Regions from separate parts of the Mesorhizobium sp. M0621 genome, predicted to be linked through region 2. Evidence: predicted binding sites of a transcription regulator. Region 2 holds the regulator's gene; each other region holds the start of a gene.

Region 1 (4,854 bases), on a different contig from region 2:
CGGAGGCGATATGACCCAACGCATCGTCATCACCGGAACCGACACGGGAGTTGGCAAGACCGTGTTTGCGGCTGGGCTCGCCGGTTTGCTCGACGGCTTTTACTGGAAACCGGTGCAATCGGGCCTCGACGGCGAGACCGACAGCGAGGTGGTCGCGCGGCTTGCCGGCTTGCCCTCAGAGCGCGTGCTGCCGGAAGCCTACCGCTTGCGGAGCCCGCTGTCGCCGCATCGTTCGGCCGAGATCGACGGCGTGGCGATCAAGGCTGACGATCTTAACTTTCCCGTCCTACCGACGCCGCTCGTCATCGAAGGCTCCGGCGGCCTGATGGTGCCGCTCAACCGGCGCACAAGGTTCATCGACATCTTCGCTGAATGGCGGCTGCCCGTTATTCTGTGCGCCCGCACCACGCTCGGCACCATCAACCACACCTTGCTCTCGATCGAGGCGCTCCGCGCCCGATCCATCCCGTTGGCCGGCATCGCTTTCATCGGCGATGAGATGGCCGATACGCAACGGACCATCGTGGAATTCAGCGGTGCGCCGCAGCTCGGCAGGCTGCCGCACCTCGATGTGCTGACGGGCAAGACACTGAGGGACGCAATGATTGCCGGCTTCGCCTTCGCCTCGATTACTGGAGGTGACTGATGTCGCAGTCTCATGTGTGGCATCCCTTCACCCAGCACGCGCTCGAGCCTGCGATCCCAGAAATCGTCCGGACTGAAGGCGCCTATCTCCGCAGGGCGGACGGCGCCCGCATCCTGGACGCCATCTCCTCCTGGTGGGTCGTCACACATGGCCACCGCCATCCCCGCATCATGAAGGCAATCGAGACAACCGCGTCGAGCCTCGACCAGATTATCTTTGCGGGCTTCACGCACGAGCCGGCAGAGCGCTTGGCCAAGGCGCTTGTCGGCCTCGCTCCCGCTGGACTCGACTGGGTGTTCTATTCCGACAGCGGCTCGACCTCAGTCGAAGTCGCGCTGAAGATGGCGCTCGGTTATTTCCGCAACATCGGCGCCCCGCGCTCGCGCATCGTCGTCATGGATCACAGCTATCATGGCGACACGATCGGCACGATGAGCGTCGGTGCGCGTGGCGTGTTCAACGCCGCCTACGAACCCTTGCTGTTCGAGGTCGACACCATCCCCTTTCCGGCAGCGGGGCGCGAGCAGGAGACGCTGGATCGTTTAGAGGCTGTGACCCGCGATCGACGAGCCGCAGCCTTAATCGTCGAGCCGCTGGTGCTGGGCGCCGGCGGCATGCTGATGTATCCGGCTTCAGTTCTGGCCGAATTGAAGAAGATCACTGAGGCCTCCGGCACGCTGCTGATCGCCGACGAAGTGATGACCGGCTGGGGGCGGACCGGAACCATGTTCGCCTGCGAGCAGGCATCGATCTCTCCAGATATCCTGTGCACCTCGAAAGGCCTGACCGGCGGCGCCATCCCGCTGGCCGTAACGCTTGCCACCGATGCCATCTTCCAGGCTCACTATTCCGAGGACCGGAAGAAGACGTTTTTCCATTCGAGCTCCTACACTGCCAACCCGATTGCCTGCGCGGCAGCACTTGCCAATGTCGAGATCTGGCGGGACGAGCCGGTGGCCGAGCGGGTCGCGGCGTTGAGCGCAATGCAGGCCGCCGGGCTGCAACGCTTTCGCGACAATCCCTGCTTCACCGACAGCCGGGCGACCGGCACGATCGCGGCACTCGATCTGCGCACCGGCTCCGCCGGTTATCTCGCCGAGATCGGGCCGAAGCTGCGCGCTTTCTTCCTGGAGCGAGGACTACTTGTGCGCCCGCTCGGCAATGTCCTCTATCTTATGCCGCCCTATTGCATCACTGGCGGCGAATTGGACGGGCTCTATGACGCCATCGAGGAGGCCGGCGCACGCTTCGGTTCGAGGCCATGAGCAGGTCGTCGCGCATTCTCGGGTTCGGCCATCATGCGCCTGGGCGCAAAGTGGTGAATGCCGAGATCGAGAGCAATCTCGGGCTCGAACCGGGCTGGATCGAACGGCGCACCGGAATCCGTTCGCGCTTCTGGGCAACGGATGACGACACGCTGTCTGGTCTTGCCACGCAGGCCGGCGACATGGCGCTGGCAAATGCCGGCATCAACCGCGGCGACATCGGTTTGCTGTTGCTCGCCACCTCGACGCCCGACCACCTTCTGCCGCCTAGCGCGCCGCTAGTCGCGCATCAGCTGGGACTGAGCCGCGCCGGTGCGGTCGATCTGACCGGCGCCTGCGCCGGCTTCATCTATGCGCTGATGTTCGCGGACGGATTTACCCGGCTGCACGGCAAGGCGGCCCTCGTCATTGCCGCCAATATCCTCAGCCGCCGCATCAATCCGGCCGAACGCGCCAGTTCGGCCCTTTTCGCCGATGCCGCAGGCGCCCTGGTGATTGGTCCGTGCGAGGACCCGGATCGGGGCATTCTCGGTGCCTCGGTGGATTCGGACGGCTCGCGCTACGGGCTGATCCAGATTCCCGCAGGAGGAAGCAACAAGCCGTTCCACGGTGACCTCGATCTCGCGCAAACCCGAATGAGGATGACGGACGGCCGCGAAGTGTTCGCAATGGCCGTGGAGATGATGACCGATTGCTCGACAAGCGCTCTAGCCGCTGCCGGAGTGCGGCCACACGATGTCGGCCGGTTCGTGCCGCATCAGGCCAATACCCGGATTTTCGGCGCGGTCGGAAGAAACCTCGGAATTGCGGACCAAGCAATTGTCAAGACGATTGCCGAATACGGCAACTCTTCGGCCGCGACGGTCCCGCTGTCGCTCTCGCTCGCCAACCAGACGGAGCCATTCCAGCCAGGAGAGAAAGTCCTTCTGGCGGCGGCCGGTGCGGGTCTCAGCGGCGGCGCTCTCGTGGTTGGAATCTAGCCGGCCGGCTCACGCGCGCAGGACTGGTCATGAATGGCAATAGGAGCAACAGAACCAATGCCAAAATGGCCTTCTGAAGCTCGACATGACCAAGCTGACGCAGCACGACCCGTGCGAGCCTCTGGATGAGTTCAAATGCAACACCCGTTGCACCAATCGTACCATCTGAATAAAGCTCAATTACAAAGGGTGAGCCGCCCATATATGTCGGATACCAGACATTGTTCACATAAAAGGCTCGATGCTTACACGCTCTTTGCTGGCTGCTCTTTGCTGTCTTCTCTTTTCTCTTTGCTCTTTGCTCTTCCGTCTTGACTAGCAGGAGCCTGCGGCTTATCTCATTGCCGCGTTAGCACTCGCTTCGGCTGAGTGCTAGGCATGCTCCGGCAACGGAGCACCGTTCAACATCCGCACCAAGGAAACCAAAAATGGCAAAGTCGAATTTCCGGCCGCTGCATGACCGCGTGGTCGTTCGCCGGGTCGAATCCGAATCCAAGACCGCCGGCGGGATCATCATCCCGGATACGGCAAAGGAAAAGCCGCAGGAAGGCGAGATCATCGCCGTCGGCTCCGGCGCTCGTGACGAAGCTGGCAAGCTGGTCCCGCTGGACGTCAAGGCCGGCGACCGCATCCTGTTCGGCAAGTGGTCGGGCACCGAAGTCAAGCTCAATGGCGAAGACCTTCTGATCATGAAGGAATCCGACGTTATGGGCATCATCGGCTGACACGCCGCCGCCTTTCCTTCGCGATCAAATCTGAATTTCGGGCGAAATGCCCAGGAGTAAAAAAATGGCTGCCAAAGACGTAAAATTCTCCCGCGATGCCCGCGAGCGCATGCTTCACGGCATCAACATTCTCGCCGACGCGGTGAAGGTGACCCTCGGTCCAAAGGGCCGCAACGTCGTCATCGACAAGTCGTTCGGCGCCCCGCGCATCACCAAGGACGGCGTCACCGTCGCCAAGGAAATCGAACTTTCCGACAAGTTCGAAAACATGGGCGCGCAGATGATCCGCGAAGTTGCTTCGAAGACCAACGACATCGCCGGCGACGGCACCACGACCGCGACCGTTCTGGCGCAGTCGATCGTCCAGGAAGGCAACAAGGCGGTTGCCGCCGGCATGAACCCGATGGACCTGAAGCGCGGCATCGATCTGGCCGTGACCGAAGTCGTCGCGGCGCTCGGCAAGGCTGCCAAGAAGATCAAGACCTCCGAGGAAGTCGCCCAGGTCGGCACGATCGCCGGCAATGGCGACGAGTCGGTCGGCAAGATGATCGCCGAAGCGATGCAGAAGGTCGGCAACGAAGGCGTCATCACCGTTGAGGAAGCAAAGACCGCCGAGACCGAACTCGAAGTGGTCGAAGGCATGCAGTTCGACCGCGGCTACCTCTCGCCCTACTTCGTCACCAACGCCGACAAGATGGTTGCCGAGCTCGAGGACGTCTACATCCTCCTGCACGAGAAGAAGCTGTCCAACCTCCAGGCCATGCTGCCGGTTCTCGAAGCCGTCGTGCAGACCTCGAAGCCGCTGCTCATCATCTCGGAAGACGTCGAAGGCGAGGCTCTGGCCACGCTGGTCGTCAATAAGCTGCGTGGCGGCCTGAAGATCGCCGCCGTCAAGGCGCCGGGCTTCGGTGATCGCCGCAAGGCGATGCTGGAAGACATCGCCATCCTCACCGGTGGCCAGGTCATCTCGGAAGACCTCGGCATCAAGCTCGAGAACGTCGGCCTCAACATGCTCGGCCGCGCCAAGAAGGTGTCGATCTCCAAGGAGAACACCACCATCGTCGACGGTGCCGGCAAGAAGGCCGAGATCCAGGGCCGCGTTGCCCAGATCAAGCAGCAGATCGAAGAGACCACTTCGGACTACGACAAGGAGAAGCTGCAGGAACGTCTGGCGAAGCTCGCCGGCGGCGTTGCGGTGATCCGCGTCGGCGGCGCGACGGAAGTCGAAGTCAAGGAAA
Region 2 (4,854 bases):
AGCCGCGGAAAGATCTCGCGTGCCAGGCCGATCGCATGAAGGGCTTCATCGACATTGTGCAGCCGGCCGAGGAAGCGCAAATCCTTGTCGTTCAGTGCCTGCACGCCGAGCGAGACACGATTGACGCCGGCCGCCCGGTAACCGCGAAAGCGTTCGGCCTCGACCGAGGACGGATTGGCCTCCAGCGTCACTTCGATGCCGTCGGGAACGGTCCAGTTCTTCGCCACGGCGTCAAGGACCCTGGTCACCGTTTCCGGCTTCATCAGCGACGGTGTGCCGCCGCCGAGAAAAATGCTGGTTACCTCGCGCGGCCCGGTGCGTTCGCGCATCGTCGCAAGCTCGGCCTCGAAGGCGCTGGCAAAACGATCCTGGTCGACCGGCTGATGGCGGACATGGCTGTTGAAATCGCAATAGGGGCACTTGGCCGCGCAGAACGGCCAATGGACATAGACGCCGAAGCCGGGCGCCCGGTCGAGCAGCATGCTCATGTCGAGCCCAATCTCGCTTTGGCGAATTTCTGGAAGGCGCGGGCGCGGTGCGACAGCGCCGTCGGCTGGCCGGGCCTCCAGCCATGTTTTTCCTCGGCGCTCATCTCGCCGAAGGTTTTTTCGAAGCCATCGGGCAAGAACACCGGGTCGTAGCCAAAGCCGAGGTCGCCGCGCGGCGGCCAGACCAGCGTGCCTTCGGCCTCGCCGCGATAATATTCGGCCTCGCCGTCGGGAAACGCCAGGCATATGACGGCGACAAAGCGGCCCTTGCGTTGTTCGGCCGAGGCGGCGCCGACTTCCTGCAGCGCCACTTCGGTGCGTTGCATGGCCATGCCGAAATCGCGCGAACCGTCGGGTGTTTCGGCCCAGTTGGCGGTGTAGACGCCGGGCGCGCCGTCGAGCGCATCGACGCACAGGCCGGAATCGTCCGACAATGCCGGCAGGCCGGTCGCCTTGGCGGCGGCCAGCGCCTTGATGTAGGCGTTTTCCTCAAAGGTGGTGCCGGTTTCATCGGGCTCGGGCAGGCCGTAGTCCTTGGCGGATTTCGCTTCGAAGCCGAACGGCCCCATCAGGTCGGCGAATTCGCGCAGCTTGCCTGCATTGTGGCTGGCGACGACGATCTTCTTTCCATCGAGAGAATGCATCAAAGGCCCCAGATTCGTGGCTCGGCGAATTCGATCGAATTGCCCGAGGGGTCGCGTATATAGATCGAACGGCCGCCCTGCGGCCATTCGAATTCGCTTTCGATGGCTATGTTTTTCGCCTCGAGACGCGCTTTCCAGTCGGCGATTTCGTCAGCGGTCGCCGCAAAGCAGAGATGGCCTTCACCGACAGCGCCATGCGGCGGCACGGGCAGCCTGGCGTCGGGCGCCGGCGGCACTTTCGTCGCCTCGGCGTTGAAGACGAGCAGCACGCCCGGGCCGCAGCGGAAGAACAGGTGCCGGCCGTCGACTTTGCCGAGCAGGTTTAGGCCGAGGACGCCGGTGTAGAAGGTTTCGGCCGCGGCAAGGTCGGTGACGTAGAGAGCCGATTCAAGAATAGCGGAGGGCGTCACTAGGCGCCCCCCTCTGGCCTGCCGGCCATCTCCCCCTCAAGGGGGGAGATTGGCGGCTTTGGCGCCGGCTTATGGCTTCCAACCTTGGTGATTGGCGAAACCCGCAACCACAGCCGATCTCCCCCCTTGAGGGGGAGATGGCCGGCAGGCCAGAGGGGGGCATTCACGCTCGGCATTTGAAACCTAAGCCACCGCCATCTGCTGCAAACTCACCAGGCGCTGGATGCCTTTCTTGGCCAGGTTCATCAATTCGGCGAACTGTTCTTCGGAGAAAGGCTCGCCCTCGGCGGTGCCCTGAATCTCGACGATGCCGCCCTTGCCGGTCATGACGAAATTGGCGTCGGTGCCAGCCGAGGAATCTTCGAGATAATCAAGGTCGATGACCGGCTGGCCGTCATGGATGCCGCAGGAGATCGCCGCGACGTGGTCCTTCAGCACCTTGGCGACGCTGGCCATCTGGCGGGCTTCCATCCAGCGCAGGCAGTCGTAGAGCGCCACCCAGCCGCCGGTGATCGAGGCGGTGCGGGTGCCGCCATCGGCCTGGATGACGTCGCAGTCGACGGTGATCTGCTGCTCGCCCAGCGCTTGCAAATCGACCACGGCGCGCAAGGAACGGCCGATCAGCCGCTGGATCTCCAACGTGCGGCCGCCCTGCTTGCCGGCGGAAGCCTCGCGGCGCATGCGCTCGCCGGTCGAACGCGGCAGCATGCCGTATTCCGCCGTCACCCAGCCTTTGCCGGAATTGCGCATCCAGCCCGGCACTTTTTCCTCGAGGCTGGCCGTGCACAGGACATGCGTGTCGCCGAACTTCACCAGGCAAGAGCCTTCGGCATGCTTGGAGACGCCGCGCTCGAAGGAGATGGCACGCATTTCGTCGAATTGGCGTTTGGAAGGGCGCATTAAGGCTGCTTTCTTGTCATTTTTCGGAATCTTGGCCGGCTTGTAGCCGCATGGGACGCATGGCGCAAAGGAAAATGGCCTGACGATCCGACACAGACACCGGGGTGATCTGACGCAGACACCGGGTTGCGCGGGCCGTAGCGAAGTCTATATCTTTGGGCCGGAGGTTTTTGGCCGCAATGACCAAGGCAGTCGATCCGAATTCACAGGCGCCCGCGCTTCAATCATTGGACATGCGCTCGCGCGACATTTTTCGGCGCATCGTCGATTCCTACCTCAGGGACGGCGAACCTGTGGGATCACGCAGCCTGTCGCGCATCCTGCCGTCCTCGCTGTCGCCGGCCACCATCCGCAACGTGATGAGCGATCTCGAGCATCTCGGCCTGATCTACGCGCCGCACATCTCGGCCGGCCGGCTGCCGACGCAGGCCGGCCTGCGTTTCTTCGTCGACGCCTTCATGGAGCTTGGCGACCTCTCCGACGAGGAGCGCCGCGCCATCGAGGCGCAGGTGCGGGCGTCCGGCTCGGGCGCGACGCTGGAACACATGCTGACCGAGGCCAGCCAGATGCTGTCGGGCATGTCGCGCGGCGCCGGCCTGGTGCTGGCCGCCAAGAACGAAGTGGCACTCAAGCACATCGAATTCATCCAGCTTGAGCCGACGAAGGCGCTGGCGGTGCTGGTGTCGCAGAATGGCGACGTCGAAAACCGCGTCATCGAGCTGCCCGCCGGCATCACAGTCTCGCAACTGCACGAGGCCTCGAACTTCCTCAACGCCCATATCCGCGGCCGCACGCTGGCCGAGGCGCGGATCGAGATTGCCCGCATCAAGGAAGAGACCAAGGCCGCGCTCGACACGCTGTCGCAGGACCTGGTCGAAAAGGGACTGGCGGTGTGGGCCGGCGCAGACAGCGGCCTGCCGGCGCGGCTGATCGTGCGCGGCCGCGCCAACCTGCTTGAAAACGTCACCGCCCAGGCCGACATCGAATTGTTGCGGCATTTGTTCGAGGACATGGAGACGCAGGACGGGCTGATCCAGCTGCTCGACCTCGCCGAGGAAGGATCGGGCGTGCGTATCTTCATCGGCTCGGAAAACAAGCTGTTCTCGCTGTCCGGTTCCTCGCTGGTGGTCGCGCCCTATCGCGACAAAGACGCCCGTGTCGTCGGTGCGCTCGGGGTCATCGGCCCGACCCGGCTCAACTATGCCCGCATCGTGCCGATGGTCGACTATACGGCGCAACTGATTTCCCGCATGCTCCGCTAAGTGTATTGATATTCAGGTGATGCCGGCCTGACCTGAATCTCAACCCTTAGACCCAAAAAACAAACAACAAGCAGCTGAGGAGAAAAAGAATGGCGCTCGAAGAATTCAAGGCCCGGATCAGCCTGCTGCTCGAGGAGATGGTCAACCAGCCGGAAGATCAGCACGAGATCCAGGAGCAGTTGCGCGAGAAACTGCGGGAAATGCGCGCCATGGGCCTGCCGCTGCCGGCCGATCTCGTCGAACTGGAAAAGCGCCTCGACGACGATTTCTACGCTGCCGGCAACTGAAACTGGAAACCTCCGCTCTCACTTCAACTCATCGTGTGCCGCGGAACAACAGACGAAACCGCCCGTTTGCCCTCTTTGCAGCCTGTCATTATGTGACCAGGTTTGGAGGATTGAATGATCCGATTGGCCGGGCTGGCCCTCCCCGCTTCGGTGTTTCTCACCGCCGCATTCGCCCAGCAGGCGGAGCCCGTATTGAAAGGTGCCGCCGCCTTCGGCGACTGGCGTGCCGACAGGCCGGGTGTGCGCCGCCTGATCAAGCCCGAAGATCTGCCAAGACCCGACGTCACCAAATCAACCTCGAACAGCGCCGGCCTCGCCGAAAGGCCGGCAGGCGCCAAGCCGGAGCTGCCGCCAGGGTTCTCGGCTGAGTTGATCGCGTCGGGCATCGACAATCCGCGCGTCGTGCGCGTCGCGCCGAACGGCGACCTGTTCGTCGCCGACAGCGAAGCCAATCAGATCCGCGTCTACCGCCTCGCAGACGGCAGCGCCAAACCCATTGAGAGAGGCATCTTTGCCGGCAATCTCAACCAGCCCTATGGCATTGCCTTCTATCCCCCGGGCAATGACCCGCAATGGGTCTATGTCGCCAACAGCGACAGCGTGGTTCGCTTTGCCTATCGCAATGGCGACCTGAAGGCATCAGACGATCCCGAGACCATTGTCGACAACATCCCTTCAAGTCATCACTGGACCCGCGATATCGCTTTCTCGCCGGACGGCAAGACGCTTTATCTATCGGTCGGGTCTGGTTCGAACGCCGCGCAGAATATGGGCAAAGAACCGGAGGGTGGCCTCGACGCCTGGGCGACGTCGCAGCCGCTCGGTGCTGCCTGGGGTTCCGAGGATGGCCGCGCGGCTGTGCT
Region 3 (4,854 bases), on a different contig from region 2:
GGGAGACGCAAAACTCCACCAATCGGGCTGGCGCGGCAGGGTCCGAGAGGTCTGCGGGGACAATGACCGTTGGAGTGCCCATTCTCGAAATTGCTGCAGCAGCCTCGGCGCCACGCAGTTTGTCGCGACCGGTAATCACCAGTCCCTCTGCACCGGAACGCGCCAGCGTCTCGGCGATGGCGCGGCCGATGCCTTGCGTCGAGCCGGTGACCAGCGCCACCTTACCGTTGAGTTGAAGCTCCATTCCTCCTCCCGGAACAAAGTTTCTATTTTTAGAAATATGGAACGCTAATTCCCGATAGTCAATTGTGCCAGCGGCGTCTTATTTGCTGCGGCGGGCGACGACGCCATGGACCAGCGCCATGCCGACGGCGAGCGACGCGGCCAACGAGCGGAAGCCGGCGAAGTCGGATTCCACCACTTCCAGCCAGCTGTCCGACAGCCGGACCAGCGGACTGAAGGTGCTGTCGGTGATGGTGACGATGCGCGCCTTGCGTTCATGCGCCACCGCGACGAGGTCGGGCGTGATCGAATTGTAGGGGCTGAAGGAGACCGCCAGCACGGCATCTCCTTTGCCGATGCAGCCGACCTGGTCGATTGCAGTGGAGCCGACATTGTCGACCAGCAAATTGCGCACACCTTGTTGTGACAGCGTTAGCGACAGGTAAGTGGTGACGGGGAAGGCACGTTTGGAGCCGATGACATAGATCAGGTCGGCCGCCGCCAGCAGCGCCACCATCTTCTCGAAACTCTCGACGTCGAAGCCGCTCTCGATGCGGCCGAGCGACGCCTGCGAGGCGCCGACCATACCGTGCAGGAAATGCAGATTGGGTTCGGCCTCGGTTCGCTGCTCGCCGCGTCCTTCCGGCCAGGATCCCTTGACGTGATCCTTGAACAGGCCCTGGAAATCGGAAAAGCCGGAGTAACCGAAGATCTGGGCAAAGCGTACCAGCGTCGAGGGCTGCACGCCTGCCTGTGCCGCGACCTGCGCTATGGTGCCGAGCGCGACATCGCTCGGGTGCTGCCACAGGAAGATCGCGACCTGACGCAGCCGCTTGGGGAAATGCACGGTGCCGGACGACAGCACCGCGCGCAGCTCCTCATAGGTCTGCGGCTGGATATAGCCGAGAGCGGCAAGCGAGCGTCCGCGCTTGCGGGTCGCCGCCTCGTCGGTGCTGGATCGTCCGGATGCCTTGCCTGCCCCACTCATGATTTCAGGCTAGCGTGGCACGATCGTTTTACAATATGGAAATTGGAAATTGTGTTCGAAAGCAGTAGGGATTTGGTAGGGCGGTTGGTAGATTGGAACCGCCGGGCCGTCGTGGTGCGTAGGGTTGGCGAAGCCTTCTCAACGTCGTCATCCTAGGGCGAAGCAGGAGCGGAGCTCCGTCGCGGAGACCCTAGGATGCATGCCGTGACTGCTGTCGAGGAATGCAGCGGAAGAGAAGATTCTTCACCGTAGGATCGCTCTGACGTCACGGCATGGATCCTGGGGTCTGCGCTGCGTCGCTACGCTCCTTGCTCCGCCCCAGGATGACGAAGCGATAGGTGAGGAGTGTGAAACATGGTCTATGCAACATCGGATGGATCGACACGCCAGCGTTTGAGGGTCGGCATGGTCGGTGGCGGCCGCAATGCTTTCATCGGCGCCGTGCACCGACTGGCCATGCGCCTTGACGACCAGATCGCGCTGGTGGCCGGCGCGCTATCCTCCGACCCGGAGAACGCCGCGGCCTCGGCCGCCGAGATCGGCATCGCGCCGGAGCGCAGCTATGCCGACTATCGCGTGATGGCAAAGGCAGAAGCCGCGCGGCCGGATGGCATTGAGGCGGTGGTTATCGTCACCCCCAACCATCTGCATGCGCCGATCGCCACGGCTTTTCTCGAGGCAGGCATCGACGTGATCTGCGACAAGCCGCTGTCGACGACATTGGGCGAGGCCGAAGCGCTGGTGGCGCTCGCGAAGGCGAAAAACCGCCGCTTCGTCGTCACCCTCAACAACACCGGCTACGCCATGGTGCGCCAGGCGCGCGAGATGGTGGCGGCTGGCGAGCTTGGACGCATCGTGTCCGTGCATGGTTCGTATATCCAGGACTGGCTGACCAAGCCGATCGACGCCGAGGGCCAGAAGCAGGCGGAGTGGCGCACCGATCCGGCGCGCGCTGGGCAGTCGGCGGTGCTGGCCGACATCGGCGTGCATGCCTTCAACCTGGCAAGCTATATCTCGGGCTGCGAGGCCGAGGCGGTGTCGGCCGATCTGTTCACCGCCGTGCCCGGACGCCGGCTCGACGACAATGCGCATGTGCTGCTGCGCTGGACAGGCGGGGCGCGCGGCACGATCCTGGCCAGCCAGACGTCGCCCGGCCACTACAATGATCTGTCCGTGCGCGTCTATGGCGACAGAGCCGGGCTCGAATGGTCAGGCGCACGACCGGAAGAACTGCGCTTTTCCCGCTATGGCGAGGAAACCCGCACGCTGGTGCGCGGCGGGCATGGCTCGACCGAAGAGAGCCGGCGCGTGTCGCGCATGCCGGCGGCGCATCCCGAAGGCTATATCGAGGCCTTCGCCAATTTCTATCGCGACGCCGCCGACATCATTCGCGCCCATCGGTCGGACGAGGTCGTGGATGCAGCCCGCGCCGCACAGGTGCCCGATGTCGTCGACGGCGCACGCGGTGTGAAATTTGTCGCGGCGGCAGTGGAGTCGAATGCGGCGGGTGGCGCGTGGACGGCTGCAAGGTTTGCGGGATAGCCTTGTCACCGGCATCGCGCCCGACGAAACGAGGGCGCGCTGCTACCCGCATGGCCAAGCATACTCTAATGGATGGCGATGATGCCGTCGACGGCGCGCCATTCCGACGGCCGGATGAGCCGGTGGTGGGCGACGCGGACCGAGTGGAGCGGGCCGTCGAGTTCGCGCTCCCAATAATGGAGAAAGCCCTTGAGTTCGGGAAATGCCGGGGCGAGATCATAGTCCTGCCAGACATAGAGTTGGAGCAGGCTCGGATGGTCGGGCAGATGATAGTGGATTTCAGCCGTCGTCAGGCCATAGCCTTCCATTTGCAGGCGGAATTCGCTGCTGACTGTATCTGCCATGTGCTTCTCCTTCGTCTATCTCCGTTCAGGGCAACATGCAGCCTATCGACATGTGGTTGAACTCGTCTGGCCGGGAACGGCGAAAAGTTCCGTCGGCCCATGGATGTCGTCCGTCTCTAGAATAATAATTCCTCGAGAAGGTCAGCGGTTCCGGCTGCTCAGTGCCACGATCTCTGATGATCTTGTTTGACCACGGTGGAAATTCAAGCTGAAAATCGCTCCGCCAATGCGAAATTGCCACGCCATAACGGGGTGTTAGCGCTCTTGCTGGTCGAGTGCTAAAATTTTTTCGCCGGGCTCTTGAAACCGGAAACCGGCAAAACTAGTTCGATATGCGCCGCGATGCCTGATGAAGGGTCGCAGCGTTCCGCACCGGTCCGATATTGCCGGTTCGGTGCGGAGGAACCTCAAAAATCTGTTTGCCCATGAGGAGAGCGACATGGCGTTCCGTCCGTTGCATGACCGTATTCTGGTCCGCCGCATCGAAGCCGAGGAGAAGACCTCCGGCGGCATCATCATCCCCGACACCGCCAAGGAAAAACCGCAGGAAGGCGAAGTGCTCGCCGTAGGCCCCGGCGCACGCGACGACAGCGGCAAGCTTGTCGAACTCGACGTCAAGGTCGGCGACCGCATCCTGTTCGGCAAATGGTCCGGCACCGAGATTAAACTCGACGGCAAGGACCTGCTCATCATGAAGGAAAGCGATGTGATGGGCGTGATCGATGTGATCGCCGAAGTGAAGAAGGCCGCCTGACGGCTGCCTGGATGAAGGAGTAATCTAATGGCTGCCAAAGAGGTGAAATTCCATACCGAGGCGCGCGAGAAGATGCTGCGCGGCGTCGACATTCTCGCCAACGCGGTGAAGGTGACACTCGGCCCCAAGGGGCGCAACGTCGTCATCGACAAGTCGTTCGGCGCTCCGCGCATCACCAAGGACGGTGTGACGGTGGCAAAGGAGATCGAGCTCGAGGACAAGTTCGAGAACATGGGTGCGCAGATGGTGCGCGAAGTGGCGTCCAGGACCAGCGACATTGCCGGCGACGGCACCACGACGGCGACCGTGCTTGCGCAGGCCATCGTCAAGGAAGGTGCCAAGGCCGTGGCCTCGGGCATGAACCCGATGGATTTGAAGCGCGGCATCGACAAGGCGGTGGAGGCGGTGGTGGCCGAACTGAAGGCCAATGCCCGCAACGTGACCAGGAACGACGAAATTGCGCAAGTCGGCACCATTTCGGCCAATGGCGATGCTGAGATCGGCCGCTTCCTCGCCCAGGCGATGGAAAAGGTCGGCAATGAAGGGGTGATCACGGTCGAAGAAGCCAAGACCGCCGAGACCGAACTCGAAGTTGTCGAAGGCATGCAGTTCGACCGCGGATATCTCAGTCCCTATTTCATCACCAACCAGGACAAGATGCGCGTGGAGCTCGAGGAGCCCTATGTGCTGATCCACGAGAAGAAGCTCTCCAACCTGCAGGCGATGCTGCCCGTGCTCGAAGCCGCGGTGCAGTCTTCCAAGCCGCTGCTGATCATCGCCGAGGACGTCGAGGGCGAGGCGCTTGCCACACTGGTCGTCAACAAGCTGCGCGGCGGCCTCAAGGTCGCGGCCGTCAAGGCGCCAGGCTTCGGCGACCGTCGCAAGGCCATGCTGGAAGACATCGCCATTCTCACCGGCGGCACCGCGATCAGCGAGGATCTCGGCATCAAGCTGGAGAATGTCACGCTGCAGATGCTGGGTCGCGCCAAGAAGGTGGTGATCGA

What was found. The regulator HrcA, encoded in region 2, represses chaperone genes, less so after heat shock. The targets are predictions, from matches to a motif close to GTTAGCACTCNCNNNNNGNGAGTGCTAAC.
Region 1: a site for HrcA is predicted at 3,240-3,268, ahead of groES (co-chaperone GroES). Genes of this name have one in related genera too.
Region 3: a site for HrcA is predicted at 3,351-3,379, ahead of groES (co-chaperone GroES). Genes of this name have one in related genera too.

The regions. Positions count from the first base shown of each region.
Region 1 covers NZ_JAMYQF010000084.1:16,479-21,332, forward strand. Annotated here, with positions in the region: gene NKI38_RS31630 (8-amino-7-oxononanoate synthase) at 1-14, shown strand, start outside; gene bioD (dethiobiotin synthase) at 11-646, shown strand; gene NKI38_RS31640 (adenosylmethionine--8-amino-7-oxononanoate transaminase) at 646-1,911, shown strand; gene bioZ (3-oxopimeloyl-[acyl-carrier-protein] synthase BioZ) at 1,908-2,891, shown strand; gene groES (co-chaperone GroES) at 3,320-3,616, shown strand; partial or broken gene groL (chaperonin GroEL) at 3,681-4,854, shown strand, end outside.
Region 2 covers NZ_JAMYQF010000025.1:67,234-72,087, reverse strand. Annotated here, with positions in the region: gene hemW (radical SAM family heme chaperone HemW) at 1-488, opposite strand, end outside; gene rdgB (RdgB/HAM1 family non-canonical purine NTP pyrophosphatase) at 485-1,132, opposite strand; gene NKI38_RS18625 (VOC family protein) at 1,132-1,542, opposite strand; gene rph (ribonuclease PH) at 1,726-2,442, opposite strand; gene hrcA (heat-inducible transcriptional repressor HrcA) at 2,622-3,704, shown strand; gene NKI38_RS18610 (hypothetical protein) at 3,794-3,991, shown strand; gene NKI38_RS18605 (PQQ-dependent sugar dehydrogenase) at 4,106-4,854, shown strand, end outside.
Region 3 covers NZ_JAMYQF010000039.1:1,453-6,306, reverse strand. Annotated here, with positions in the region: gene NKI38_RS23170 (SDR family oxidoreductase) at 1-244, opposite strand, end outside; gene NKI38_RS23165 (MurR/RpiR family transcriptional regulator) at 323-1,210, opposite strand; gene NKI38_RS23160 (Gfo/Idh/MocA family protein) at 1,565-2,752, shown strand; gene NKI38_RS23155 (usg protein) at 2,818-3,096, opposite strand; gene groES (co-chaperone GroES) at 3,536-3,850, shown strand; gene groL (chaperonin GroEL) at 3,878-4,854, shown strand, end outside.